One region of the Nocardioides coralli genome, then DNA from elsewhere that is predicted to be linked to it. Evidence: riboswitches for the same ligand, from Rfam matches in the RefSeq annotation. Region 1 holds a riboswitch; the other holds the start of a gene.
What was found. Region 1 has a riboswitch for thiamine pyrophosphate ahead of K6T13_RS16245 (Ykof family thiamine-binding protein). Riboswitches for the same ligand answer to the same signal wherever they lie in the genome.
Positions count from the first base shown of each region.

Region 2: linked by a shared signal. The riboswitch ahead of K6T13_RS01410 (thiamine ABC transporter substrate-binding protein) and the one ahead of K6T13_RS16245 (Ykof family thiamine-binding protein) in region 1 are both predicted to bind thiamine pyrophosphate.

Region 1 is NZ_CP082273.1:3,292,681-3,306,747, reverse strand. It holds gene paaN (phenylacetic acid degradation protein PaaN) at 1-1,130, shown strand, start outside; gene K6T13_RS16290 (hypothetical protein) at 1,244-1,639, shown strand; gene K6T13_RS16285 (amidohydrolase) at 1,707-3,227, shown strand; gene K6T13_RS16280 (DUF72 domain-containing protein) at 3,235-4,071, shown strand; gene K6T13_RS16275 (PucR family transcriptional regulator) at 4,047-5,192, opposite strand; gene K6T13_RS16270 (ferredoxin reductase) at 5,276-6,412, shown strand; gene K6T13_RS16265 (fatty acid desaturase family protein) at 6,424-7,683, shown strand; gene K6T13_RS16260 (KAP family P-loop NTPase fold protein) at 7,825-9,519, shown strand; gene K6T13_RS16255 (hypothetical protein) at 9,739-9,942, opposite strand; gene K6T13_RS16250 (hypothetical protein) at 10,023-10,196, opposite strand; TPP riboswitch at 10,284-10,391, shown strand; gene K6T13_RS16245 (Ykof family thiamine-binding protein) at 10,451-11,098, shown strand; gene K6T13_RS16240 (AfsR/SARP family transcriptional regulator) at 11,316-12,011, shown strand; gene K6T13_RS16235 (hypothetical protein) at 12,061-12,300, shown strand; gene K6T13_RS16230 (DUF2589 domain-containing protein) at 12,310-12,933, shown strand; gene K6T13_RS16225 (hypothetical protein) at 12,965-13,618, shown strand; gene K6T13_RS16220 (DUF2589 domain-containing protein) at 13,623-14,067, shown strand, end outside.
Region 2 is NZ_CP082273.1:274,782-288,848, forward strand. It holds gene tmk (dTMP kinase) at 1-59, shown strand, start outside; gene K6T13_RS01360 (DNA polymerase III subunit delta') at 65-1,228, shown strand; gene K6T13_RS01365 (alpha/beta hydrolase) at 1,225-2,766, shown strand; gene K6T13_RS01370 (LysR family transcriptional regulator) at 2,814-3,740, opposite strand; gene K6T13_RS01375 (hypothetical protein) at 3,842-4,021, shown strand; tRNA gene K6T13_RS01380 (tRNA-Thr) at 4,111-4,183, shown strand; gene K6T13_RS01385 (YibE/F family protein) at 4,252-5,427, shown strand; gene K6T13_RS01390 (hypothetical protein) at 5,468-6,010, shown strand; gene K6T13_RS01395 (GNAT family N-acetyltransferase) at 6,001-6,435, opposite strand; gene K6T13_RS01400 (carboxymuconolactone decarboxylase family protein) at 6,530-7,111, shown strand; gene K6T13_RS01405 (RNA polymerase sigma-70 factor) at 7,108-7,986, shown strand; TPP riboswitch at 8,019-8,126, shown strand; gene K6T13_RS01410 (thiamine ABC transporter substrate-binding protein) at 8,120-9,184, shown strand; gene K6T13_RS01415 (ABC transporter permease) at 9,195-10,826, shown strand; gene K6T13_RS01420 (ABC transporter ATP-binding protein) at 10,828-11,814, shown strand; gene K6T13_RS01425 (phosphatase PAP2 family protein) at 11,825-12,883, shown strand; gene K6T13_RS01430 (C40 family peptidase) at 13,088-14,067, shown strand, end outside.

The DNA.
Region 1 (14,067 bases):
AGCCGGGCAAGGTGCCGCTGAAGATGGAGAAGACCTTCACCGTCGTGCCGCGCGGCGTCGCGCTGGTGATCGGCTGCAACACCTTCCCGACGTGGAACTCCTGGCCCGGGCTGTTCGCCTCGCTGGTCACCGGCAACCCCGTCGTGGTCAAGCCCCACCCCGGCGCGGTGCTGCCCCTCGCGATCACCGTCCAGGTCTGCCAGGAGGTGCTCGCCGAGGCCGGCTTCGACCGCCACCTCGTCACGCTCGCCGCCGAGGAGCCCGCCGACCGGCTCGCGGCGACCCTGGCCGTGCGCCCCGAGGTGCGGCTCGTCGACTTCACCGGCAGCAACGCCTTCGGTGACTGGCTGGAGGAGAACGCGCGCCAGGCGGTCGTCTTCACCGAGAAGGCGGGCGTCAACACCGTCGTGGTCGACTCCACCGACAACTTCAAGGCGATGTGCCAGAACCTGGCGTTCTCCTTCGCGCTCTACACCGGCCAGATGTGCACCGCGCCGCAGAACGTCTACCTGCCGGCCGAGGGCGTGCAGACCGACGACGGCGTGAAGACACCGGCCGAGGTCGCCGCCGGCATCGGCGGCGCGTTCGAGAAGCTGCTGGGCGACGACGCGCGGGCCGTGGAGCTGCTCGGCGGAGTGGTCAACGCCGGCGTCGTCGACCGGCTCGAGGCGGCCGGCAAGCAGGGCGAGGTGCTCGTGGAGTCCCGGGCGGTCAGCCACCCCGCGTACGCCGACGCGACGGTGCGCACGCCGGCGATCATCGGCCTCACCGCCGACGACTCCGAGGTCTACGAGAGCGAGTGCTTCGGACCGGTGGCCTACCTGATCTCGACCGCCGGCACCGACCAGTCGATCGACCTGTTCCGCGACACGGTCAAGCGGCACGGCGCCATGACCGCCGCGGTCTACTCGACCTCCGACGCCGTCGTCGACGACATGCGCGAAGCGGCGCTCGACGCCGGGGTGGCGCTCAGCGAGAACCTGCTCGGCGGCGTCTTCGTCAACCAGTCCGCGGCCTACTCCGACTTCCACGGCACGGGAGCCAACCCCGCCGCCAACGCCGCCTTCACCGACGGCGCCTACGTGGCCTCCCGCTTCCGCGTCGTCCAGTCCCGCCGCCACATCGACTGAGCCCCTCGCCGAGCCGTCACTCGTGCTGGTTCGCAACCCGCCGAGCCGTCACTCGTGCTGGTTGTGAACCCGCCGAACCGTCACTCGTGCTGGTTCGTGTCGTTGGTGGCGGCGTGACGCTCACCCTCCGCCACGTCCTCGCCGGCGCCGTCCTGCTGGTCGGCCTCGTCGTGTCCGGGATGTTCTTCCTGGTCGGCTCTCCCGTGCTCGCCGCCGGCGCCCCCGTCCGGGAGCCGGTCGACGTGGCCTGCGTCGACCCGTGGGTCGAGACGCACCCCGCGGAGCTCGAGCCGAGTGTCGACGGGGAGTGGTCGTGGTGGCCACCGGGCCTCACCTGCACCCACGCGAGCGGTGAGGTGTACGTCGAGCCGTCCGCCTCGGACGCGGTGGGGGTGGCCGCCTTCGGGCTCCTGGTGCTGGCGCTCGGCGTCGTCCCGACCGTCGCGGTCGCGCGCGGACTGTGGCGCTCCGCGCCGCCGCCCTCGCGGCTCCGGGAGACCTGCCACTAGGGCGTCGTACGGCGACACGAGGCACCCGGCGGCGGGCTCGTTGGGGTCCCCGACCTACCGTGTCGTCATGTCGAGCTTCCTGCTGCGTGGTGCGCGGCTCGTCGACGTCGACGGGACGGGCGCGCCGGACGAGCCGGTCGACGTCCGGGTCACCGCCGGGGTCGTCACCGCCGTCGGCACCGACGTGTCCGACCCCGGGCTCCCGGCGTACGACGCCGGCGGCCGCTGGTTGCTGCCCGGGCTGTGGGACCAGCACGTCCACCTCGGGCAGTGGAGCCTGGCCAGCATCCGCCTCGACCTCGGCGCCGCCCGGTCGGCCCAACAGGCGGTCGCGATGGTCTCCGCGCGCCTGGCCGAGTGGCCCGACCTGCCGGTCATCGGCTGGGGCCACCGGCCGACCGACTGGCCGGAGGACCCGGTCGTCTCGATGCTGGACGCGCTCGACACCGACCAGCCGGTCATCCTCATCGCCGGCGACGGCCACCACGCGTGGCTCAACTCGGTCGCCCTCATGGCGCTGGCGATGCCGCTGCGGGAGGGGGTGGTCGCCGAGGCCGAGTGGTTTCGCGCCTACGGCCGGCTCGCCTCGGTGCTCGGCGACGACGGCACCGGGCCCGAGGCCTACCTGCGCACCATGGAGGCCGCTGCCGCGATGGGCGTCGTCGGGCTGACCGACTTCGAGTTCAGCGGCGGGCACGAGGACTGGGCCGACCGGTTCACCGCCGGTGCGGGGCTGCTGCGGATCCGGATGGCGACGTACGCCGACGGGCTGGACGGCGTCATCGAGGCCGGCCTGCGCACCGGTGACCGGCTGCCCGGCTGCGACGACCGGGCCCGGATGGGGCCGCTGAAGATCATCAGCGACGGATCCCTCAACACCAAGACCGCCTGGTGCTGCGAGCCCTACGCCGGCCCGTCCCCGCTGGGCTTCCCGCACGGCCATCCCAACCAGACCCCCGAGGAGCTGCGCGAGCTGCTGCGCCGCGCCCACGACCACGGGCTCTCGGTCGCCGTGCACGCGATCGGCGACCGGGCGGTGGGCGACGCGCTCGACGCCTTCGAGGAGACCGGTGCCCAGGGCTCGATCGAGCACGCCCAGCTCGTGCGCCGTGAGGACGTCCGTCGGATGGCCGAGCTCGGCATCACCGCCAGCGTGCAGCCGGCCCACCTCTACGACGACCGCGACGTCACCGAGCGGCTGTGGCCCGGTCGCGGCGACCGGAGCTTCGCGCTGCGATGGATGCTGGACGACGGGGTGCGGCTGGCGATGGGCTCGGACGCACCGGTCGCCCGGCTCGACCCGTGGCTGGCGATGGCCGCCGCCGTCCACCGGTCCGCGGACGACCGGGAGGCCTGGCACCCCGAGCAGGCGATCACCCCGCAGGAGGCCCTGGCCGCCTCCACGGACGGCTGGGGCACCGTCGCCGCCGGTCACCCGGCCGACCTGGTGCTGGTCGAGGCCGATCCGCTGGCGGCGTACGACGACCCGGCGAAGGCGGCCCGGCACCTGCGTGACGTCGGCGAGCAGGTCGTGGCGACGTGGGTCGCCGGCGACCTGGTGCACGGCGACGAGTCCTTCGCCGGGTGAGACGCGCATGGCCGAGGTCCACGTCGGGGTCAGCGGCTGGAGCTACGACGGCTGGCGGGGTGACTTCTACCCCGACGACCTGCCGCGACGCCGCTGGCTCGCGTACGTCGCCGAGCGGCTGACGTCGGTGGAGCTGAACGGCTCGTTCTACTCGCTGCAGCGGCCCACGACCTACCAGCGGATCGCCGACGACACCCCCGACGGCTTCCCCGTGGCCGTGAAGGGCGGGCGGTTCATCACCCACCTGCGCCGACTGGGCGACGTGGGCCAGGGGCTCGCCAACTTCTTCGCCTCCGGCGTGCTGCTGCTCGGCGACGGGCTGGGCCCGCTGCTGTGGCAGCTGCCGGGCGACTTCTCCTTCGACGACGAGCGCGTGCGTTCATTCCTCGAGCGGCTGCCGCGCGACCACCACGCCGCCGCCCGGCTCGCCGGCCGCCACGACGACAAGGTCCCCGACGACAGGGCCGTCACGTCGTCGCGGACCGGTGCGGTCATCCGGCACGCCCTCGAGCCCCGGCACCCGTCCTTCGGGGAGCCGGAGGCCGTGGCGCTGCTGCGCGAGCAGGGTGTCGCCCTCGTCGCCTCCGACAGCCCGGGCGCCTGGCCCTGCTTCGACGAGGACACGGCCGACTTCCGCTACGTCCGGCTCCACGGGCACACCGAGCTCTACGCCAGCGGCTACTCGTCGCGGAGCCTGGACACGTGGGCGAGGAAGCTCCGCGCCTGGCGGGAGGCCGGCCAGGACGCCTACGTCTACTTCGACAACGACGCCCGCGGGCGGGCCCCGCACGACGCGGTCGCGCTGATCGAGCGGCTGGGTCAGGCCAGCGCGAGCGTGAGCTGAAGCACCGTCTCCGGGTCCTCCAGCCGGTCGCCGTAGAGCTCGCGCAGCTGGTTCATCCGGTAGCGCACGGTCTGCGGGTGGACGAACAGGTCGGCCGCCACGTCCTCGCGCCTGCCCTGGTGCAGCAACCACGAGCGGAGCGTCGCCCGCAGCTTGTCCGCCGTCGCCGGCCGCAGCGACTCCAGCGGCGCCAGCACCGTTGCCCGGAGGTCGGCCAGGGCGTCGGGATCTGCGGCCGCCACGAGGGAGGCCAGGTGGGCCTCGGTGTCGACGGTCGCCGACGTACGCCGCAGCGCGAGCCCGCGCACCGCCCGCTCGAACGACGCGCGCACCTGCGCCCACGGCCGGGCCGGCCCCACCACGGCGTGCCGGTCGTCGAGCACGCGCAGCAGCCGGGTGCGGGAGCGGCCGCCCATGTCGGGGACCAGCACGACCGCCAGCCCTTCGGGCAGGCCGTGCTCGCCCGGCGCGAGGGCGCCGTCGCCGACCAGTCCGAGGACGGGGCGTACCTGTGCCTCCGGCAGCACCACGGCCGTGAGGGTGCGCGGGGGCCGCCAGTCGGCCTTGTCGGCCGCCGCCGACACCACGTCCTCGGGCTCGCCCCGCAGCAGCGCCGCGCCGAGCCGGTCGAGGTAGCGCTGCCGCACCCGCCCCGTGGTCTCCACCTCGTCGGTGTGGCCGGCGACCGAGGCCGCCGAGAGCTCGTCGATGTAGGCGAAGACGAGCTCGGCGAAGGCGGCGATGCTCTCCGCGGAGGCCCCGGCCCGCACGGCGCTCGCCGACAGCTCCCGCCAGGCGACCCGCGCACCCACGCGGTACGCCGCCAGCAGCGCGTCGGCGGAGCGCCCCGAGCGCGCCTCGCCGCGGCCGAGCGCGTAGGCGCCCTCCAGCGTCGGTGACAGCGGCGTACCCGGGTCGCCGGAGCGGCCGGCGACCCGCAGGAAGCCGGCGAGCGCCATCTGCACCGCCTGCTCGATGCTGGCCGCCATCGCTTCGCCCAGGCCCTCGCCGTAGCCGGGCACCTCCTCGCGGACGGCGGTCACGGTGTGGACGGCGACCTCGGGGAGCGTGTGACGCAGGAGGTCGATGAGGTCCCGGTCGAGGGACGTACTGGTGCTCATTTGTCTCTCACGAACAATTCGAGGGCTTGCATTCACGCGTCCGGGTCATGCATTGAGCGTAGTGCTCAGACATGATGGTTGTCATGACGCCGCCTCCCCCCGACGGTCGTTCCCCCGGCCCCGTCTCCGGTCTGCGCACCCTGCGCGCCTGGGGCGGTCGCGTCGCGCACGCCGCCACCTCGCCGCTGGTCCCCGACGACTTCCTCGACCTCTTCGCGCCGCTGCGCGCGGGTGCGGAGCTCCGCGGCCGCATCGAGCAGGTGATCCCCGAGACGCGCGACGCCGCCACGATCGTGATCAGGCCCGGCGCCGACTGGCGCGGCCACGTCCCCGGGCAGTACCTCCGCATCGGCATCGACGTCGACGGCGTGCGTCAGTGGCGCGCCTACTCGCTGACCCACGGCCCGCGCCCCGACGGCCGGATCGCCATCACGGTCAAGGCCGTCCCCGACGGCAAGGTCAGCCACCACCTCGTGCACCGGAGCCGACCCGGCACGCTGGTCCACCTCGAGCAGGCCGCGGGCGAGTTCGTGCTCCCCCCGGAGGGCGGCCGCTTCCTCTGCGTGACAGCCGGCTCCGGCATCACCCCGGTGATCGGCATGCTGCGCAATCTGTTCCCCTCCACCGACGAGGGGGTGCTGCGGCCGGACCGCTCGTCGGCGTACGACGTCACCGTCGTGCACGTCGCCCCGAGCCGCCCCGACTCGATCTTCATCCGCGACCTGGAGGCGCTGGCTGCGGCCGGCGCGATCCGGCTCGTGGCGCGGTACGACGACGAGCACGGCGTCCTCGACGTCGAGGAGCTCCCGGCGCTGGTGCCCGACCTGGTCGACCGGCGGGTGCTGGCGTGCGGTCCCGCGCCGCTGCTGGAGGCGCTGGAGCACTACTGCGACGACAAGGGCCTGGAGCTGTTCACCGAGCAGTTCCGCACCGCTCGCGTCGAGCCCGGCGAGGGCGGCACCGTCTCCTTCGCCGACGGCCGCACCGTCGAGGCCGACGGTGCCACCCCGATCCTGGACGCCGCCGAGAACGCGGGCGTCCTCATGCCGAGCGGGTGCCGCATGGGCATCTGCTTCGGCTGCGTGCTGCCCATGACGGAGGGCAGCGTCCGAGACCTCCGCAACGGCGAGGTCACCACCGCCGTCCCCGGCGAGAGCGGCGCGATCAAGGTGCAGACCTGCATCAACGCCGCGGCCGGTCCCTGCCACCTCGAGCACTGAGGAGATCCCCCATGACTGCCATCCAGAAGAAGGACGACAACCCGATCGCCCACCTCACCCGTGAGGACATCGAGCAGATCGGCATCGAGCTCGACGCGATCCGCCAGGACGTCATCGACAGCCGGGGCGCCAGCGACGCGGCCTACATCCGGCGCGTGATCAAGACCCAGCGCAGCGTCGAGCTCGGCAGCCGGGCGGTGCTGCTGTTCAGCATCTTCCCGCCGGCCTGGCTGGTCGGCACCGCCGGCCTCAGCCTGGCCAAGATCCTCGAGAACATGGAGATCGGCCACAACATCCTCCACGGCCAGTGGGACTGGATGCGCGACCCCAAGATCCACTCGACGACGTGGGAGTGGGACCACGCCACCCCGGCCGAGCAGTGGAAGCACAGCCACAACGAGCTGCACCACACCTACACGAACGTGCTCGGCAAGGACAACGACCTCGGCTACGGCATCATGCGCGTCGACGAGGACCAGCGGTGGCACCCGATGCACCTGGGTCAGCCGTTCTGGAACTTCCTCAACGCCTGCTTCTTCGAGTACGGCATCGCGGCCTACGACCTCGAGCTCGGTGTCGCGCTGAAGAAGAAGGACGGCACCAAGGACCCGAAGTTCCGGGCCGAGGCCAAGAAGGTGCTGCGCAAGGTCCGCAAGCAGATGACCAAGGACTACGGCGTCCACCCGCTGCTGTCGCTGCCGACGGGCTCGTTCCTCACCACGCTCGCGGCGAACTTCACCGCCAACATCGTGCGCAACGTGTGGGCGCACTCGGTGATCATGTGCGGCCACTTCCCCGAGGGTGTCGAGACCTTCGAGAAGCGCTCGATCGAGGGCGAGACCAAGGGTGACTGGTACGTCCGGCAGATGCTCGGCAGCGCCAACATCTCCGGCTCGAAGCTCATGCACGTCATGACGGGCAACCTGAGCCACCAGATCGAGCACCACCTCTTCCCGGACCTGCCGTCGAACCGGTACGCCGAGATCGCCCCGCGCGTGCAGGCGCTGTTCGAGAAGTACGACCTCAACTACTGCGCCCGTCCGCTGGTCCCGCAGGTCTACTCGGCCTGGCACCGGGTCGTCAGGCTCTCGCTCCCCAACGGCTGGCTCGACAGCACCGACCGCAAGAACTTCCCGAAGCAGCTCGGCAAGCTCTGGAAGATGGCCACGGGTACGCCGCGTGAGCGCCGGCTCATCCAGGCCGACCTGACCCGGTCGGCCCGCCGCAGGAAGCTGGGCGGCGAGGCCGTCCCGTCCCGCACCGCGGCCTGACACCTCCGGTGCCGGGGGACGCCGTCGACCGCTGACGTCGTCGGACGGGGGCCACGAGCGCGTCTCGCACGGTCATCCTCTGGTCGGCGTGGCGTCGCCTCATTACTGTGGAGGGTGAGGCGAACTCTCGAGGGGGGAGCCGTGGTGTACGACGTCGCGCCGGTCGCCCACGACGCGGAGGACGGCCCACGCATCGTGCTGGACGTTCCCGCGGGTCACCCCACGTTCAACTTCGACAGGATCGCCCGGGCGCTCACCTCCATCGTCGTCAGCAGCGAACCCCGGTTCGCGGTAGGTGTCTTCGGCGGGTGGGGGTCTGGCAAGAGCACCCTGATGGAGGAGATCGAGCGACGGCTCCGTGGGACACCGGACACGCTCGTCGTGGAGTTCAACGCCTGGCGATACGAACGTGAGCCCCACCTGATCGTGCCCCTGCTCGACACGCTCCGTGAGGCGTTGAGCGATTGGGCGGCCGAGCTGCCGGCCGACACCCCGCAGCGCCGGGCTGCCACCGAGGTGGCGCGGCGCGTGGGCCGGGTGGTCCGAGCACTGGTGCGGTCCACGGCGGTCGAGATCGGAGTGCCCGGCGGGCCGAAGCTGTCCCTGGACCCCGGGAAGGCTGTCGACGCCCTCAGGGACGGTGAACAGGACGAGGGCAGCAGCCCGCAGTCGCTCTACTTCGGGGCGTTCACCGAGCTGCGGGCCGCCTTCGAACAGGTCCGCAACGCCGGTGTTGCGCGGATCGTCGTGTTCGTCGACGACCTGGACAGGTGCCTGCCCCACCAGGCGTTGACCGTCCTGGAGTCGATGAAGCTCTTCTTCGACACTCCGGGTTTCGTGTTCGTGGTCGGCCTCGATGAACGAGTGGTCCAGTCGGCCGTCCGCTCGAAGTTCGTGGGCGAGCAGCTCGCGGACGACGAGGACCAGGCCCAGCTGGAGCGTGACTACCTCAAGAAGATGTTCCAGGTTCCCTACACGTTGCCGGCCGTGGCTCCCGGCCAGGTGGACCACCTGCTGGAGTGGCTCGAGCAGTACGGGGACCTGCCGTCCTCGCAGCAGGAGGATCTGCGCAACCGGGTGCGCCGGTTCCTGATGCACGTGACACCCGAGGGTGGCATCAATCCACGCGAGGCGAAGCGCTTCATCAACGCCTACACGATCAACAAGATGATCCGACCCGATCTCGAGCCGGAGGTGTTGCTGGCGCTGCAGACGATGGACTTCCGGCCGGAGTGGGAGTCGATCTACGACAACATCGTGCTGACCGAGCCTGACACGTTCAGCGACGCCGTCCGTCGTTTCAGGGACGGCGACCGGGAGGCGTTCGAGGATCTCTGGCCCGAGATCGGTCGGGTTCCTCCCGAGCTGGGACGCTTCCTCGACTCGCCCGACGCGGTGGGTCTGGCGCGCCCGGACCTGCCGGTGTACGTCGGATTCCTCGAGTCCACCCGGACCTCGGTCTCGGGCATGGCCGAGGCCATGCGAGAGGTGGGGCTGTTGCGTCGCTACCTGCGTCAGGTCCATGACTCCGTGGCAGATCAGGCGGGCGGCCCCTCTGCCGACGTCTCCGGCACCATCGGCGCCGCGCAGGACGCCGTAGCGCGGCTGCGGAGCGTGGGCACGTTCGCCGAGGGCAAGGCGCGCAGGGCTGGCTTCGAAGGGTCTGGCTTCACGCGGGAGCTCGACAGCCTGGAGCAGCTCCTGAAGGGTCTCTCGTCGCCGGATGCCATGAACCAGGCAGCCCTGGAGCGGTCCCGCGCTGACGCCGACTCGCTGGTGGGGGCCATCCAGACCGAGCTACGACTGGTCCGTCGAGCTTCCGCGTTCTCGGGGTGACGCCGGGCTCGGGGGTCACTCCTCACCCCGGCGGTACGTCGAGGCCTGGGTGACGCGGGCGTCGACCATCCAGTGCTGGAGGGCGCTGACGTCTCCGGGTGGAAGACCGGCGACATCGCCGAGCCAGACCCAGGTCGGGCTCGTCAGAGCCCCCCGGTCTCGAACGGGAAGTGCGCAGCTCCGAGCGCCTCGCCGACGACGAGGCGCTCCTCGGCCCGACTACTTGGAGGGCTGCGGGACCTTGCAGGTGATCTTGGGGTTCACGCCCATGTAGTTGAGCGGACCGGCCACGATCGTCAGGGCCGTGTCGCCTGCGGTCTTGCAGCTGACGTCGCGGTCGTTGCCGAAGTAGCCGCGCTGGATGGCGGCGACCGTGCCGATCACGAGCCAGACGAGCACGATGACGCCGACGATGCTTCTCATGGGGGACTCCTTCTCCGGAGGCGTGGGCACCTCCGTGCCCCCCTTACCCACACCGGCGTCCCCGCAACCCTGTGGTCGACTCAGCCGGCTGCGGGCTCCGAGTCGGCCTCGGGCTGGGCGGCAGCGAGCCGGGCCAGGACGGCACGGATGAGAGCACCCGTGTCGGCCTCGTCGTGGCCGAAGCTGCGGAGGTACGCCGTCATCCCGTGGCGCGCGATCTCCAGCTCCTCGTCGGTGAGATGGACGGTGTTCATGCTTCCAATGTAGGTCGGACATCCGCGCCGGCCCTCACGCAGACCACGGTGGCTGCGCCCGGTCCGACCGGGCTGGACTACGGTGTCCGGGTACCCCCGGGGAGCGCCTGCCAGGGCGCTGAGAGTGCGGAGAGTCCGCAGACCCGAGAACCTGATCCGGCTAGCACCGGCGTAGGGAGCTGGGCACGTGCTCGGCGGACGGATCCGTCGGCGCGTCTCTCGTCGTCCTCGGGCCGTCCACCAGGAGGGCCGGCATGACGGACACCATCACACCCGACCAGCTCGGCGTCGGCATGAGGCTGAGCGTCCACCCCCACTGCGACGACTACGTCGCGGTGATCCTCGGCGCGCTCGAGGACGCGCAGCACGCCGGCGCCGGAGAGGGTCTCGAGGTCGAGACCGACGAGGTCAGCACCTACGTCGCGGCGAGGGGCGAGCACCCCGAGCAGCGGCTGGTGCAGTACGCCGCCGCCCTGGTCGCCGCGGCTCACCGTCGCAGCGACGGTGGCCACGTCGTCGCCCACGTGCTGCTCTCGCGCGGCTGCCCCGGGGAAGCCACCTGCGAGCCGACCGCGGCGCAGCTGCCGCGCGCGACGGCGATCGAGCTGCCCGGCACCGGGATCCGCGCCGCCGCCCAGTGGTCGCTCTACCCGCTGCTCGACGGCGGGCCGGACGACGCCCACATGGACCACATCGAGGCTGCGATCAAGGAGGCCCAGAGCCGCGGGACCGCGGCGGAGCCGGCCCACTACGCCACGCTGCTCACCGGTGACCTCGGCGACGTCCTGGCGACCGCTGCCGACGCGTGGGCCCGGGTCGGGCAGGAGGTGGCCCACGTCGTCACCCACCTGACGGTCTCGGTCGGGTCGCCGAGCTCGGGTTCCCACGACGTGGAGGGCTGAGGACCGGCCTCGACCGCAGCACACCATGTCCGCCTAGTCACAACGGGCTATGGCCTGACGTAGCCCCACGTTCTTTACTTTCAGGTGGAGGGAGAACAGGGGACGCTCGGGCGTTCGGGTCGCGCTGGCTCGGGGGCCTCGCCCCCTTGAGGGAGCCTGCGTGACCACCCGTGCAGTATCGCGGGAGCCGCCATCGGCGGGCGGCTCCGAGTCTCGCGTGAGCATCCACCTGCTCGGCCACTTCGCCCTCACGGTCGGCGGGACCGACGTCGACCTCGCCGCCGGCCCCCAGCGACTCGCCGCCTACCTCGCGCTCCGCGGCGTCACGACCCGCTGCCGGGTGGCCGGGGAGCTGTGGCCCGAGGCGACCCAGTCCCGGGCGATGCACAGCCTCCGCACGGCCATCTGGCGCATCAACCAGGCCACCCACGGCCTCGTCCACGCCGCCGGCGGGGCGCTCGACCTCGACCCGGCGGCCGATGTCGACGTACGACAGATGCTCCTCACCTCCACCACGCTCCTCACCACCAGCTCCCCGCCGGGCCGCGGCCTGCCTCCCGACGTCGACCTCCTCCCCATGTGGGACGACCAGTGGCTCGTCCACGACCGCGAACGGGTCCGCCAGCTCCAGCTCCACCTCCTCGAGGCCAGCGCCGACCGGCTCAGCTCCGCCGGGCAGTACGGGCTCGCGCTGGAGTGGGCCCTGGCCGCCGTGCGGGCCGACCCGCTGCGTGAGAGCGCCCACCGGTCCGTCATCCGGATCCACGTCGCCGAGGGCAACCTGGCCGAGGCGCGGCGCGCCTACGACACCTGTGCCGACCTGCTCCAGCGCGAGCTCGGTGTCCGGCCCTCGGCGAGGACGTCGGGCGTCCTCGTGTCGGCGGTCCGTGACGTCGCGGTGACGGGCGGGTGACGCGCCGGCCGTAGCGTCACAGGTCCGCCCACTCCGAAGGGGGTTCGTGATGGCCGCCAGCCAGTTCCTGCTGCTCGGTCTCGGTGACAACGCACGGATCGGCGGGAACGTCCGGGTCCTCGCGGAGGCCGACAAGGAGGCCGACGCCGTCGCCCGGCTCGACGAGCTCGACTCCTCGGTGATCGGCCACATCGCGGTCGTCGAGGTCAAGGGCCACTTCGAGCGACGGCCCGCCGTCCAGAGCACCCCGAGCGAGGAACCGCTCTTCGCTGCCGAGAAGAAGAAGTAGGAGAGACCGATGCCGGCACCTGACACCCGCGCTGTCGCCGAGCTGCAGCAGATCCCGTTCGCGCACCTCATCGGCTCCCCGCTCAAGGCCGCCGTCGAGGCGCAGGCGCTCGCCGCGCAGTCCACCATCGAGTTCATCCACAAGGTCGGCTTCAAGGAGCCCGCGACCGGCGCCACGGACCTCGTGTTCGGCAACCCTGCCGACAACGCCGACGCGGGTGAGCTCCGCTCGGTCACCTTCAGCTACCTGAAGAAGAACGAGAACGACGAGGAGCAGGAGTTCTCGCTGACGGTCCCGTTCCTCGCCATCACGCCCATCCCCTACATCCGCATCGACGAGATGACCATCGACTTCAACGCCAAGCTCACCGATGCCGTCACCCGCAACACCAGCTCCGATTTCACGCTGAGCAGCAGCGTCAGCGCCAGCTACAGCGCGTTCTGGAGCCCGGTGAAGGTCGATGCCCGCGTCAGCGCCACGTTCAACCACAAGTCGGCCACCACCCAGCACTCCCAGCGGGAGTACTCCATGCAGATCCACGTCCGGGCGGTGCAAGACGAGATGCCGTCCGGGATGTCGCGGATGCTCGACATGCTCGAGCAGGCCATCAAGGAGGTGCCGGCGACGCCGTAGACCGGCCACCGACATCAGCGAGGAGCTCCCGATGGCGCAGCTGGGCGAGGTCCTGGGCGGCATGCTCACCGACGTGGTCCGCGCGCGGATGGCGGCCGACGAGGTGACCGCGGAGGCCGTTGACGCCTACCGTGCCGACCCCACCCTGGCGAGCCTCTCGGTTCCGCGGGCGACGGTCAGCAGCCTCACGGTGCGGCTCAACTTCGCGGTCAACTCGGTCGAGCTGGCCTCGGCGGTGCCCTTCGACCTCGACGAGGTCGGGGAGAGCTGGACCAAGCGCCTGGCCGACCGGGTGCTCGAGAAGTTCCCCCCGATCCGCTCGACGGGCCGCGGCACGGACCTCAGGTCGGTGCCGGTGGTGCGCGACGACCTCGACGTCGGCCTGCGCGGCGACCTCGAGCCGCTCGTCGCCACGACCATGGGCCACCTCATGCAGGGCCGCGGTCGGGTCAGCGCCGCCGAGCGGGAGGAGCTCGCCGACCTGGTCCGCGACCAGGCCCGGCTCCTCGTCGAGGACCTGCGCCGGGTGCGGTTCGCGGACGTCGCCAAGCGGTCCACGATCGACGTGGAGGTGGGGGCGGCGGAGGTCGCGCAGTCCCCTCCCGAGACGCTCCAGTCCCTCGAGGTGACCTTCGCGGTCGACGACCTCGAGGAGATCCTGCCCGACCCGGCGCAGTGGAGGTAGCCCGATGGCCGTCACCGACATCAAGACCCTCGGGCTCGGCGAGCTGCTGGGGTCGCTGCTGACGGCGATCGTCGAGGGCCAGACGGCCGCCACCAGCAGCTCCCTGGACTTCGTCGAGCGCGTGGGTCTGTCCGACGACGCCGAGCACCCGGCGTTCCGGACCGTCACCATCCGCTACACCAAGCTCGACGAGAACCAGGAGCCGGCCGAGTTCGAGCTCGAGCTGCCGCTGCTCGCCCTGGTGACGATTCCCACCATCACCGTCAAGCAGGCCAAGGTCGCCTTCACCTACGACGTGGTGACGACCACCAAGGAGGCCACGTCGACCGAGAAGGAGGGCGACGAGCTGATCGTGGCAAACAGGTTCGAGCGCCTGCGCCGCGTCGAGCCCGTCCGGCTGGTCGGCTTCGTGACCCGGCGTACGACCACGTCCACGGACAGCACCGCCC
Region 2 (14,067 bases), 510 kb from region 1:
AGATCGCGGCCGCCGTCCGCCAGCGCGTCCAGCCGCTGCTGGGGCAGGCCACCCGGTGACGGCCGTGCAGCAGCCCGCCCCCACCGTCTGGGACGACCTCGTGGGCCAGCACCGCGTCGTCGAGGCGCTGCGGCACGCCGTGGCCGGGAAGGGCATGTCCCACGCCTGGCTCTTCACCGGGCCGCCCGGGTCCGGCCGGTCCAACGCCGCGGTCGCCTTCGCTGCCGCACTGCAGTGCGAGCAGGGGGGGTGCGGCGCGTGCCACGAGTGCCGCACCGTGCTCAAGGGCTCCCACGCCGACGTCACCATGGTCCGCACCGAGAAGCTCTCCATCGGCGTCGACGAGGTGCGCGAGCTGGTCCGGCGCTCCGCACTGGCCCCGGTCGGGCGGCGGTGGCAGATCCTCGTCGTCGAGGACGCCGACCGGCTCACCGAGCAGGCCTGCAACGCCCTGCTCAAGGCCATCGAGGAGCCCACCGACCGCACCGTGTGGATGCTGTGTGCCCCCACCGTCGAGGACGTCCTGCCCACCATCCGCTCGCGGACGCGCCTGGTCTCCCTCACCACCCCGGTGGCGCGGGAGGTCGCCGGCTTCCTGGTGCGGGTCGACGGCGTCGAGGAGTCGCTGGCGGCGTACGCCGCTCGCGCCAGCCAGGGGCACATCGGTCGTGCCCGCGCCCTCGCCCGTGACCCCGAGACCCGGGAGCGCCGCAACCGGGTGGTCGCGATCCCTGCCCGGCTCACCTCGCTCGGCGCCTGCCTCGCCGCGGCCACCGAGCTGGCCGAGACGACCAAGACCGAGGCCGACGCCATCACCTCCGAGCTCGACAGCCGTGAGCGGCAGGACCTGGCCGAGGGGTTCGGGGTGGTGGAGCGCGGCAGGCGTCCGCGCGAGTACGCCCCCGCGCTGGCCGCACTGGAGAAGAGCCAGCGCACGCGCGCGAAGCGGCGCCACCTCGACGTCGTCGACCGCAGCCTCATGGACCTGGTCTCGGTCTACCGCGACGCGATCGCGCTGGCTGCGGGGGCGCCCGGGGAGCTGGTCAACGAGGAGCTGCGCGACCAGGTGTCCGGGATGGCGGAGGAGTCCTCGGCCGAGCTCAACCTGCGCCGGATCGGGTGGATCTTCGAGGCCCGCGAGCAGATGCTGGAGTTCAACGTGCCGGTCGCGCTGGCGCTCGAGTCGATGATGGTGGCGCTGAAGCTCCCCGAGGGTGCGCGTCGGTGAGGCGGTTGCTCGCCGCCGCTCTCGCGGTGCTGCTCGTGGTGGGCGTCGGCGGCTGGCTGGTCGCGGGGGCGCTGGGCGGGGAGGACCCCCCACCGCGTGAGCCGTGGTCGGCGGCTCCGCGCGAGCCCGGCGCCGGTGACGCCCCCGATCCCGACCTCGCCCGCTTCTACGGGCAGCAGCTGACCTGGACGCCGTGCGGCGACAAGGACTGCGCGCGACTCACCGTCCCGCTCGACTACGACCGTCCGGGCGGTCGCACCATCGAGCTGGCGTTGCTGCGGTCGCGCGCGCTCGGGCAGGCGCGCGGCGCCCTGGTGTTCAACCCGGGCGGTCCCGGCGCGCCCGGCACCGACTACGTCGCGCAGGCCGGGCGGCTCTTCGGCGCACCCCTGCGTCGCGCCTACGACATCGTCGGCTTCGACCCTCGCGGCACGGGCGAGAGCGCCCCGGTCGACTGCCTCTCCGACGCCGAGCTCGACCAGTTCCTGGCCCTCGACCCGAGCCCCGACGGACCGGCCGAGGTGCGCGCCTACACCCGCTGGCTGGACCGGTTCGGTCGCGGGTGCGTCGAGAGCGACGCCGAGCTCGCCGCCCACGTGTCCACCGTCGAGACGGCGCGCGACCTCGACGTGCTGCGGGCCGCCCTCGGCCAGGCGCACCTCGACTACCTGGGGGCCTCCTACGGCACCGCGCTCGGGGCGACGTACGCCGAGCTCTTCCCCGACCGGGTCGGCCGCCTGGTGCTCGACGCCGCCGTCGACGTCTCGCTCACGACGCGTGAGGCCAACCTCGGGCAGGCCCGTGGCTTCCAGCAGGCCCTCGAGGCCTACATCAGCGACTGCGTCGACAACGTGGACGGCTGCTACCTCGGCGATTCGGTCGACGAGGGGCTCGACCTGGTCGCCGGGCTGCTCGCCGAGGTCGACCGGTCGCCGCTGCCGACCGCGTCCGGCCGCGAGCTGACGGTGGGCCACGCGGTCTACGGCATCGCGCTCCCGCTCTACGACCGCAACCTGTGGTTCCTCCTCAGCCAGGCGCTGCGGGCGGCCGGGGACGGCGACGGCACGGCCCTGCTCGCCCTCGCCGACCTCTATGCCTCGCGCACGCCCTCGGGCTACTCCGACAACAGCCGCGAGGCGTTCCTGGCGATCAACTGCCTCGACGACCCGACCGCGGTGCCGCCGGCCGAGGTCCGTGCCCAGCTCGACGACTTCCGGGAGGCCTCCCCGACGTTCGGCGACTTCTTCGCGTGGTCGCTGGCCGGCTGCCGGGGTCAGGTGGCCGAGTCGACCGAGCCCGACCTCGAGATCGACGGCAGTGGTGCCGCGCCGATCCTGGTGATCGGCACCACCCGCGACCCCGCCACGCCCTACGCGTGGGCCGAGGCGCTGGCCGCCCAGCTCGACAGCGGCGTGCTGCTCACCCGCGAGGGCGACGGCCACACCGCCTACAACAGCGGCAACAACGACTGCATCGACGACGCCGTGGAGGCCTACCTCGTCGAGGGCACGGTCCCCGAACCCGGCACCACCTGCTGACCCACCGCCGAGCCGTCACTCGTGCTGGTTCACGACCCGCCGAGCCGTCACCGCGGACGCACCGGCTCGGCGATCGACTGGATCCGCTTGGTCGCCAGCTCGATCATCAAGGTGGCGGCCGGGGACAGCGTGGCCCCCGAGCGGTGGACCACGGCGAAGGTGTCGAACTGCCGCGGCCTGAGCGGCGCGAGCCCTGCCCCCGGGGCCAGCCGGGGCAGCAGCTGCTCGGCCGCCCCCCGCGGGATCACGGAGTCCGCGAGGCCCATGCCGACGAGCTCGACCGCGGTCTCGACGTCCTCGACCTCGATCCTGGTCTGCGGGTTGCGGCCCGTGCCGTGCAGCATCTGGCGCAGGATCATCCGGGTCGAGTCCTCGGCTCGCCACGTCGTCTCCGGCATGACGAGGGACGCTCGCGAGAGCCGCTCGGCGGTCACCGGGCTCGCGAGCCTCGCCGGGTCGGTGCTCACGTAGACCAGCTCGTCCCGGGCGACCGGGGTGACCGACATCCCCTCGCTGGACACCAGCGGGACCGCGATCATCGCGGCCTCGAGTCGTCCTCGGCGCAGGTCGTCCTGCACCTCGTTGGAGTTCTGGCCGATCAGCTCGACCCGTACGCCGGGGTGGTGCCGCAGCACGTCGGCGACCAGTCCGGCACCGGCGTAGAGGCGGGCCGTGCCGAACATGCCGAACCGGATGGTCCCGGTCTCGAGCCGGCTGACGCTCTGCACGGCCCGCCGGGCGTCGTCGGCCGCCGCGAGGGTCCGCTCGGCGTGGGGGCGCAGCTCGTCGGCGACCGTGGTGGGCACCACTCCCCGACCCACTCGCCGGAACAGCGGCGCACCGCAGGCCTTCTCCAGCAGCCGGATCTGCTCGGACACCGAGGGCTGGGCGTAGCCCAGCTCGGTGGCCGCGGCGGTGAGCGACCCGTGCTCGTAGGCGGCGAGGAAGCAGCGCAGCTGGTGCAGCGAGAACATAGGTGTCTCCTAGGGATCCTGCTGGAAAGACAGGCTACCTCTATGTCTCGGAGTGGGTCACCATGGTGATGAGAGCAGTCGAGACAACCCGAGGAGGAACCGTGTTCGCCCACCACTGCACCGAGTGTGACCGCCGCCAGCTGATCTTCCCGACCCAGGTCCGGGGCATCGTCAACAGCGAGCACGGCATCGTCGTCGACTTCCGCTGCTGGTGCGGCGCCGAGCAGCGCCTGGTGACCGGCCGGGCTGCCCGCGGAGCCCTCACCCCTCACGCGGCCTGAGGCCGGGCGGCGGCGGCCCGCCGTTTTCGCCGCCTACGCGCGCCGTCCGTATACTCACCCGGGTTGCCCGGGCTGGTCCCGGGCAGCGCGCCGCCTTAGCTCAGTCGGTAGAGCGATTCACTCGTAATGAATAGGTCGTCGGTTCGATTCCGACAGGCGGCTCCGACCACGTCCTGGCCCTCCTGGGTCCTTCCCGCGGAGCCCATGGTGGCTCTGGCATCGTGCGGCCCGTGAGCCACGAACACCGCCACGCCCCGGCCGACCCCAGCGGGACACCTCGGCACGTGCAGGTCGTGCTGGCGGCGGTGATCGCTCCGCTCGTCGTGGCGACGGTGGCCGGCCTGGTGTTGCTCTGGCCATCGGAGGCGCCGCCCACCAGGGCGGACGACCTGGGGTCGGCGAGCGCGCGGGGGTCGGTGGTCTCGGTCGAGGAGTGCGGCCGCGGCCAGGCCGGCTGCCGGGCGCGGGTCGCGGTGTCCGCCGGCGAGGGCGCCGGGAGCGAGGTCGACGCGTTCGTGCCCTTCGGCCCGGGAGCGCCCGAGGTCGAGGTCGGGGACGACCTGATTCTCAGCTACGTCGGGCAGGCGCCACCCGGCGAGCGCTACTCGTTCCAGGACTTCGACCGGCGGCAGCCTCTGCTGTGGTTGTCGGGTCTCTTCGTGGTGGCGGTCGTCCTGTTGTCGCGGTGGCGTGGCGTCGCGTCCCTGGTCAGCCTGGGCTTCTCGTTGCTGGTGCTCACGACCTTCACGTTGCCGGCGATCGTGGGCGGCGGTCCCCCGCTGCCCATCGCCATCGTCACCGCCGCGACCATCATGGTGGTCACGCTCTACCTGTCCCACGGGGTGACGACGCGGACGAGTGTGGCGATGGTGGGGACGCTGCTCGCCCTGGTGCTGATCGGCGTCGTCGGCAGCGTGTTCACCCGCCTCGGCGACTTCACCGGCCTCGGCGACGAGGGTAGCCAGTACATCGCGGCCGTCGCCTCGGGCATCGACCTGAGCGGCCTGCTGCTCGCCGGCCTGGTCATCGGCGCGCTCGGCGTGCTCGACGACGTCACCGTGACCCAGGCGGCCGCCGTGTGGGAGCTCGCCGACGCCGAGCCGTCCGCCACCCGACGGTCCGTCTTCGCCCGTGCCATGCGGATCGGACGGTCGCACGCAGCGTCCACGGTCAACACCCTCGTGCTGGCGTACGTCGGGGCGACCCTGCCGCTGCTCCTCATCTTCTCCGTCATCGAGCTGCCCTTCGGGGTCGCGGTCAGCCAGGAGCTGGTGGCCCAGGAGATCGTCCGCGGCCTCGTCGGTGGGTTGGGCATCCTCGCCGCGATCCCCCTCACGACGGCCATCGCGTCCGTCGCGGCCGTCGTCCGCACCGGGGCCGAGCGCGAGGATCGGCCAGCCGGGTAATCGGGGTGCGTCCGGAGCCGCGGTGCCCCAGGCTGGCCTGGTGCAGCGCCCCTCCCGACCCGTGGTCCTGGTCGAGGGCGCCAGCGACGCAGCGGCGCTGCGCGCGCTCGCGCGGACGTGGGACCTGGCCGAGGACCTCGAGATCGTCGTGCTGGGCGGTGCGACCAACGTCGCGCGCGAGGCGCGGCGGCTGCGTGCGGCGTACGGCGCGCCCGTGCTGATCGGCCTCTGCGACGCCCGCGAACGGCGCCACCTCGAGCGGGTCGACCCTCCCCTCGACACGGTGCTGGTCTGCGACCGGGACCTCGAGGACGAGCTGTTCCGCGCGGCGGGCCTGCCGGCGGTCGTGGCGGCCATCGAGGAGCTCGGCGACGCCGTTGCCTGGCAGACGTTCCGCGGCCAGCCCGAGTGGCGCGGGCGACCGATCTCAGACCAGCTGCGGCGGTTCGCGGGGACGCGTTCGCGCCGCAAGCAGCTGCTGGCCGAGCGGGTCGCCCGCCGGCTGACGCGCGAGACCACGCCCGCGGTCCTCGCCGCGCTGCTGGAGGCCGTGGCGACCCGCGTGCCCGACCCTCAGGCGTGAGGACGTCGCATGGGCACGTGGGGGATGCCGTCCTCGAGGAACTCCTCGCCGTCGACGACGAAGCCGTGCGAGGCGTACCACCCCTGCAGCGGCGCCTGCGCGTCCAGCACCACGTCGCGGCCCCGGCAGACCTGCAGCGCCGTGTCCATCACGACGTCGGCCAGGCCGCGGCCGCGCGCGGACGGCGCGAGCACCACGCGGCCGATGCGCCACACCGCGCCGTCGTCGAGCACGCGCCCGTAGCCGACCACCCGCTCGTCCTCCCTCAGCACGACGTGCCGGGTCCCCGGCTCGTCGTCGCGACCGTCCAGGTCGGCGTAGGGGCAGGCCTGCTCGACGACGAAGACGTCCTGGCGCAGCCGCCAGCAGGCGTACGCCGTCGCAGCGTCGAGCCCGGCGAACGGCACGGCCTCGGCGGTGATCATGCGGCGACCCTGTCACACGACCGGCACCTCCGGTGTCTCCAGGGCGAGCGAGAAGCCAGCCGAGCTGGCAGACGAGACCGACCTGGAGGAAGCCATGCCCAGCACCAGCACGTTCCGAGTCCCCCCGGCAGCCCTCACCGGCGTCCTCGGCCGGGCGCTCGGGTGGTACGCCCGGCGCACCTTCGGCGAGGTCCCCGACAACGCGCGTGTCCTCTGGCACCACCGGCGGGTGCTGCGGGCGGTGCTCGGCTTCGAGCAGCGCGTGCAACGGTTCGACGCCCTGGACCCCCACCTGAGGACCTACGCGGTGATGGCCGCCGCCGGCAGCGTCGGCTGCTCGTGGTGCCTCGACTTCGGCTACTTCATGGCCCGCGAGGACGGGCTCGACCTGGCCAAGGTGCGGGAGGTCCCCCGCTGGCGTGAGGCCTCGGTGTTCACCCCGCTGGAGCGTCGTGCCATGGAGTACGCCGAGGCGATGTCCGCCACCCCGCCCACCGTGACCGACGCGATGGTGGACCGGCTCCGGCGCGACCTCGGCGACGAGGCGGTCGTCGAGCTCACGATGATGGTGGCCATCGAGAACCAGCGCTCCCGGTTCAACGCCGCCATGGGGCTGGCCAGCCAGGGGTATGCGGACGTCTGTGAGCTGCCGCTGGCCGTAGCCTCGACCGCGTGAGCGCGACCGACGACTTCGTCGTCCACCGCAACCTGCTCTTCACCGTCGCCTACGAGATCCTCGGCAGCGCCAGCGACGCCGAGGACGTGCTGCAGGAGAGCTGGCTGCGGTGGGCGGAGGTCGACCACGCCGAGGTCCGCGACCCGCGTGCCTACCTGGTCCGGGTCGTCACGCGGCAGGCGCTCAACCGGTTGCGGACGCAGTCCCGGCGACGCGAGACCTACGTGGGCCCGTGGCTGCCCGAGCCACTGCTGACCGCGCCCGACGTCGCCGACGACGTCGCCCTCGCCGAGCACGTCTCGATCGCGATGCTGCGCGTGCTCGACACCCTCGCTCCCGTGGAGCGGGCGGTCTTCTGCCTGCACGAGGTGTTCGGGTTCGGGTACGACGAGATCGCCGCCGCGGTCGACAAGAGCGAGGCCGCCTGCCGGCAGATCGCCAGTCGGGCCCGTCGCCACGTGGCGGCGAGGCGGCCGCGGGTCGCCGACGGCGTCGACCGGGGCGCGGTGATGGAGCGCTTCATGGCGGCCTGCGCCGGCGGTGACCTCCAGGCGTTCCTCGACGTGCTCGCGCCCGACGTGGTGCTCATCAGCGACGGCGGCGGCCGGGCGGCCGCGGCCCTGCGCCCCATCACGGGACGCGACAAGGTGGTGCGGTTCATCACCGGCCTGGCCTCGCAGGCCAACGACTACGCGGCGGTGCGGCTGGAGCCGGTCCCGGTCAACGCGCAGCCCGGCTTCGAGATCTTCCTCGACGAGCAGCGGGCAACGACCGTGGTGGCGCGCGTGGACGGCGCGGTCATCTCCGAGATCTACTTCATGCGCAACCCGGACAAGCTCGCCCGGATGGACGGCGTCGTCGCGCTGGCCCACTGAGAGCGGCCACCCACGGCGGAGGTAGCCTGACGGCGTACAGACAGGGGAGCCCGCGCGGCGGGCTGAGAGTGCGGAGCCACCGCAGACCCTCCGAACCTGATCCGGGTGACACCGGCGTAGGGAGTCAGACACCGTGCGACCCATCCTTCCCGTCCTCCTCGCCGCGAGCCTGACCGCCGGCTGCAGCCTGGTCGGAGGCTCCAGCGACGAGGCCGCGAGCGACCGCCCCGACGGGCCCACCCCCGACGAGGTCGTCCTCGTCACCCACGAGTCCTTCTCGCTGCCCAAGCCGCTGGTGCGGCAGTTCGAGCGCGAGTCCGGCTTCGACCTCGAGATCCGTCCCGCCGGCGACGCCGGCGCCCTGACCACCAAGCTCGCCCTCACCAGCGACAACCCCACCGGCGACGTGGCCTTCGGTGTCGACAACACCTTCGCGTCGCGGGCGCTCGACGAGGGGGTGTTCGCGGACCTCGACGTCGACCTGCCCGAGGGTGCCGGCGACTTCGTGGTGCCCGCCGACGGCGGCGAGCGGATGGCCCCGGTCGACCACGGCCACGTCTGCGTCAACGTCGACGTGACATGGTTCGAGGAGCGGGGCCTGACGCCACCCACGTCGCTGGATGACCTCACCGACCCGGCCTACGAGGGTCTCTTCGTCACCCCCTCCGCGCTCTCGAGCTCGCCGGGTCTGGCGTTCCTGATGACGACGGTCGCGGCCTACGGTGAGGCCTGGCCGGACTACTGGCGCGAGCTGCTGGGCAACGGCACCAAGGTCGTCGACGGCTGGAGCGACGCCTACTACACCGACTTCACCCAGGGCGGCGGCGACGGCTCCCGCCCGGTGGTGCTGTCCTACGACTCCTCGCCGGCCTTCACGGTGCCCAAGGGCACCGACACCTCCACCACGCGCGCGCTGCTCGACACCTGCTTCCGCCAGGTGGAGTACGCCGGGGTGCTGGCCGGGGCCGACAACCCCGAGGGTGGCCGGGCGCTGGTGGAGTTCCTGCTCGGCGAGGACGTGCAGGCCGCCCTGCCGGAGTCGATGTACGTCTTCCCGGTCCGCGACGGTGTCGACCTGCCGCCGGCCTGGGCCGAGCACGCCGAGCAGCCGGAGGACCCCTTCACCCTGGACCCGGCCGAGATCGCCGCCGAGCGCGAGGGCTGGCTCGAGCAGTGGCGCGATCTCGCCACCGGCTGACCGGGGCGACGTGACCCGGCGGCTGCTCGGCCTGACGGCGCTCGCGCTGGTCCCGCTGCTGGTGCTGACCGCGTTCTTCGTGGTGCCCGTCAGCGGCATGGTCGCCCGGGGGTTCTGGCCCGAGGGCAGCTTCGACCCGGGCGGGGTGCTCGAGGTGCTGACCCGTTCCCGCACCCTGCGGGTCCTGGGGTTCACGCTCTGGTCGGCCGCGGCGGGCACGGCGGGGTCGGTGCTGCTCGGACTGCCGGCGGCGTACGCCCTGCACCGCACCGCCTTCCCGCTCCGGCGCTTCCTCCGGGCCGCGCTGCTGGTGCCGTTCGTGCTGCCGACCGTGGTGGTCGGTGTCGCGTTCCGGCAGCTGCTGGGGGAGGGCGGCCCCCTGGGTGGGCTGGGGCTCGACGGCACCCCGGCGGCCATCGTGCTCGGCCTGGTCTTCTTCAACGTGGCGGTCGTGATCCGGGTGGTCGGCTCGGCCTGGGAGGCGCTCGACCGTCGGGCCGAGCAGGCCGCCGCCACGCTCGGTGCCACCCCCGTGCACGTGTTCCGGACCGTCACCCTGCCGCGGTTGCGCCCGGCGATCGTCTCGGCGGCCAGCGTGGTGTTCCTCTTCTGCGCGACCGCGTTCGGCATCGTGCTCACCCTCGGCGGCACCCGCTACGCGACCGTCGAGACGGAGATCTACCTGCTCACGGTCCAGCTCTTCGACCTCCCGGGCGCGGCGGCGCTGTCCGTGCTGCAGCTCGCGGTCGTGGTCGGGCTGCTGCTCGCCGCCCGTCGGGCCCGGACCACGGTCCCGGTGGTCCGCTCGCCGTCGACGCCGCGGCGGCTGCGACGCAGCGACCTGTTGCCGGCGGTTGTCACCGTCCTGCTGCTGGGGTACGTCGCCCTCCCGGTCGCCGCTCTCGTGCTCGGGTCGCTGCGCGTGGACGACACCTGGAGCCTCGCCAACTACCGGGCGCTGGCGACCACGGGCGACCGGCAGGCGCTCCCGGTCCCGGTGACCGAGGCGCTGCTCAACTCACTCCGGACGGCCGTGGACGCCACGTGGCTGGCCCTCCTGGTCGGCGTGCTCGTGGCGGTGGTCGCCACCCGGCGCTCGCGGTCACGCGCCGAGCGCCGCGTCCGTGGCCTGCTCGACGGGCTCTTCATGCTGCCGCTGGGGGTCTCCGCCGTGACGCTGGGCTTCGGCCTCCTCATCACCCTCGACAGCCCGCCGCTGGACCTGCGCGACCACCCGCTCCTGGTGCCGTTGGCGCAGGCGCTGGTGGCCCTGCCCCTGGTCGTCCGGGTGCTGGTCCCCGTCCTGGCCGGCGTCGACGACCGGCAGCGGCAGGCCGCCGCGTCGTTGGGCGCGGGGCCGCTTCGGACGCTGGCGACGGTCGACCTGCCGGTGCTCTGGAAGCCGCTGCTGGCCGGGGCTGGGTTCGCCTTCGCGGTCTCGCTGGGTGAGTTCGGGGCGACGTCCTTCCTGGCGCGCGAGGAGTTCCCGACGATGCCGATCGTGATCTTCCGGCTGCTGGGCCACCCGGGGGCCATGAACTACGGCATGGCGCTGGCGGCCTCGGTGGTGCTCGCCGCCGCCACGGCTGCGGTCATGCTGGCCGTCGATCGGCTCCGCGTCTCCTCCGTGGGAGCCTTCTGACGTGCTGGGCGTCCGCGATCTCTCCGTCGACCTCGACGGCACGCGCGCGGTGGTCGAGGCGTCCCTCGACGTGCCCGACGGCGAGGTCCTCGCCGTCCTCGGGCCCTCGGGCTGCGGCAAGTCCACGCTGCTGCGCGCGCTCGCGGGCCTGGAGACCCCGCGCACCGGCCGCATCACCTGGGACGACCGGGACGTGACCGGCACACCCACCCACAAGCGCGGCTTCGTCCTGATGTTCCAGGACGGCCAGCTCTTCGACCACTACACGGTCGCGCGCAACGTCGGCTACGCCCTCCGGTTGCGTCGCGCCGGCCGGGTCGAGGAACGCGTCACCGAGCTCCTGGAGCTCGTCGGGCTGCCGGGGTACGCCGAGCGGATGCCCGGCACGCTGTCCGGGGGCGAGCGGCAGCGGGTGGCGCTCGCTCGGTCACTCGCGGTGGAGCCGCGGCTGCTCCTCCTCGACGAGCCGCTCTCCGCCCTCGACGCGGGGCTGCGGCAACGCCTGGCGGGCGACCTGCGGGGCATCCTGCGGGAGGCGGGAACCACCGCGCTGCTGGTGACCCACGACCACGACGAGGCCTTCGCGGTCGCCGACCGGCTGGCGGTGATGCGGGCGGGCCGGATCGTGCAGCAGGGCGCGATCGAGGAGGTGTGGCGGGCCCCCGCGGACACCGACACCGCGCTCTTCCTCGGCTACGCCGCGGTGCTCGACGGCGAGCCGGCGGCGATCGTCCGGCGCGAGGCAGGCCTGCCCGCGGGTGGGGCGGTGGCGCTGCGTCGCTCGGCCCTGGCCGTCGACGAGTCCGGCACCATCCCCGGTCGGGTGGTCTCCTCCCGGCTGACCCCGGAGCAGGTCCGGCTCCGCGTCGACGTACCCGGCCTCGGCGAGCTGGACGCCGTCGCCCGGCTCGACGCGCACCCTGCCACCGGCGAGGAGGTGGCGCTGCGGGTCGACCGCACCCGGTTGGCCCCCGTGGGCGGTCCCTAGACTTGGCGGCGTGTATCGCCGCGCCTACTCGCTCCTCATCGCCTTCGCCGCGGTCATGGGCGCGCTCGCGATCATCACGGCCATCGTCCTCGACAAGCGGCTGGCCGACCCCGAGGGGTTCCTCGGGCCGGCCTGGGTGCGGCTGCCGCTGCTGCTGACGGGGGCCTTCGCCGCCGACATCGTGCCCCGGGTCCTGTGGCTGTCGCGGGGCAACCCGTCGCGCTGGCGCGAGCTCGCCATGGACCGGATCCGCAGCCACTGGAACCGCGAGCGGATGACGCTGGTCGTGACGGGTCTGGTCGGCTTCTACATCACCTACGTCAGCTACCGGAACCTCAAGTCGTTCCTGCCCTTCGTCATGGGCGACAAGAAGTACGACTACGAGCTCTACCTCGTCGACCGGGCGCTGTTCTTCGGCAACGACCCCGGGGTCGTGCTCCAGAACCTGCTCGGCACCGGCGTCACGGCGCACTTCCTGTCGCTGATCTACCTGTGGTTCCTGCCGCTGGTCCCCATCGCCGTGACCGCCTGGCTGATCTGGTCGCGCAACGTCACCCACGGCTACTGGTTCGTCACGTCGCAGTGCATCGCCTGGAGCCTCGGCACCCTCTCCTACTACCTGCTGCCGACCCTGGGTCCCGGCTTCGCCTTCGCCTGGCTCTATGAGCCGGTCATCATCGACGCCAACACGCCCACGTCCGCGCTGATGGACTCGCTCTCCCAGGCCCGGGTCCGGGTCACCCTGGAGGGTGTGGAGGGCGCGGTGCAGTCCACCGCCGGGTTCGCCAGCCTCCACGTCGCCATCACGCTGCTGGTCGCACTGATGGTCCAGTACACCGTCCGCAACCGGCTCGTGCACTGGGTGTTCTGGGCGAACTTCGCCGTCACGATCGTGGCGACCATCTACTTCGGGTGGCACTACATCGCCGACGACATCGCCGGCATCCTGATCGCCCTGCTCGCCTTCTACCTCGGAGGCAAGGCCAGCGGGCAGGTCTTCGACCGCCACGGCCTCAGCTCGCACCCCACCGCCACGACGTCGGCGGTGCCGGTCGAGGCCGACCGCTGAGCCGGTCGCCACACCCGTTCTGCTGCGTCCCGCGAGAACTACATCGTTGTCATTTGCAAGGCGACACGCCTGTGACGGGAGAAAAAGTTGAGAAAACTGTTCCCTGTGTGACGAAAGAGCACTAGCGTTCCCGCGGGCCCGGACGGTGGGGAAGCCGTCCGGACCCGCCACGACCAGACGTCAGACCCTGGAGAGGAACGCAACGTGCGCGCTGCCGGTGTCCTCCTCGGCCTCGCCCTGAGCCTGGCGGTCCCCCCGGCCGCCGTGCCCCTGGCGCACGCCGACGAGGACACACCCCCCAGCCGGCAGCAGGTGCGTGAGGCGCGCGAGGCGGCCGACGACGCGGCCCGCGACGTCGCCTCGGTGCAGGCGGACCTCGCCGCCGCCAACAGCCGACTCGAGGAGTCGGCCGTCGCGGCGGCCAGGGCGACGGAGGCGTGGAACGGTGCGCGATACCGGCTCGGCCAGGCGCGGCAGGCTGCCGCTGCGGCGGAGGACCGAGCCGGTATCGCGCGCTCCGACGTCGACCGGCAGCAGGAGGCGTACGCCGGCGCGCTGGTGGCGTCCTACGAGATGGCACCCGCGCTGACCGCCGTGTCGTCGATGGTGCAGTCCGACGGCATCGAGGCCGTCGTCGAGCAGACCACCACCATGCAGGCGACCGCCTCGGCGCTCGACACCCGCTACGACGGTTTCCGGGCGGCCGCCACGCTCGCCGACGTCGCCGTCGAGCAGGCCGAGGCCGCCCGCAGCGAGGCCCTGGCCCTGCAGGTCGAGGCCCGGACGGCCCGCGACGAGGCACGAGCCGCCGCCGACGCGGCCGCGAGCGAGGCCGCAGCCATCGCGACCCGCAAGTCCGAGCTGATCGCGGAGCTCGCCGAGCTCGAGGACATCAGTGTCGAGCTGGCCGAGCAACGGCAGGCGGCGCTGGAGCAGCAGGCCCTCGAGGAGGCCGCAGCCGCCGCCCAGGAACAGGCCCAGCAGCAGACCCAGCCGGCGACCCAGCAGCCCAGCCAGCAGGAGCCGCAGGAGGCCCAGCAGCCCAGCCAGCCCGCGCCGCCGGCCCCGCAGCCGCCAGCGAGCCCCCCGGCCCCGGAGCCGCCTGCACCGGCGTCCCCGCCCGCCCCCGGTGGCGGGGTCGCCGCGGCGGTCGCGTTCGCGCGGGCGCAGATCGGCGAGCCCTA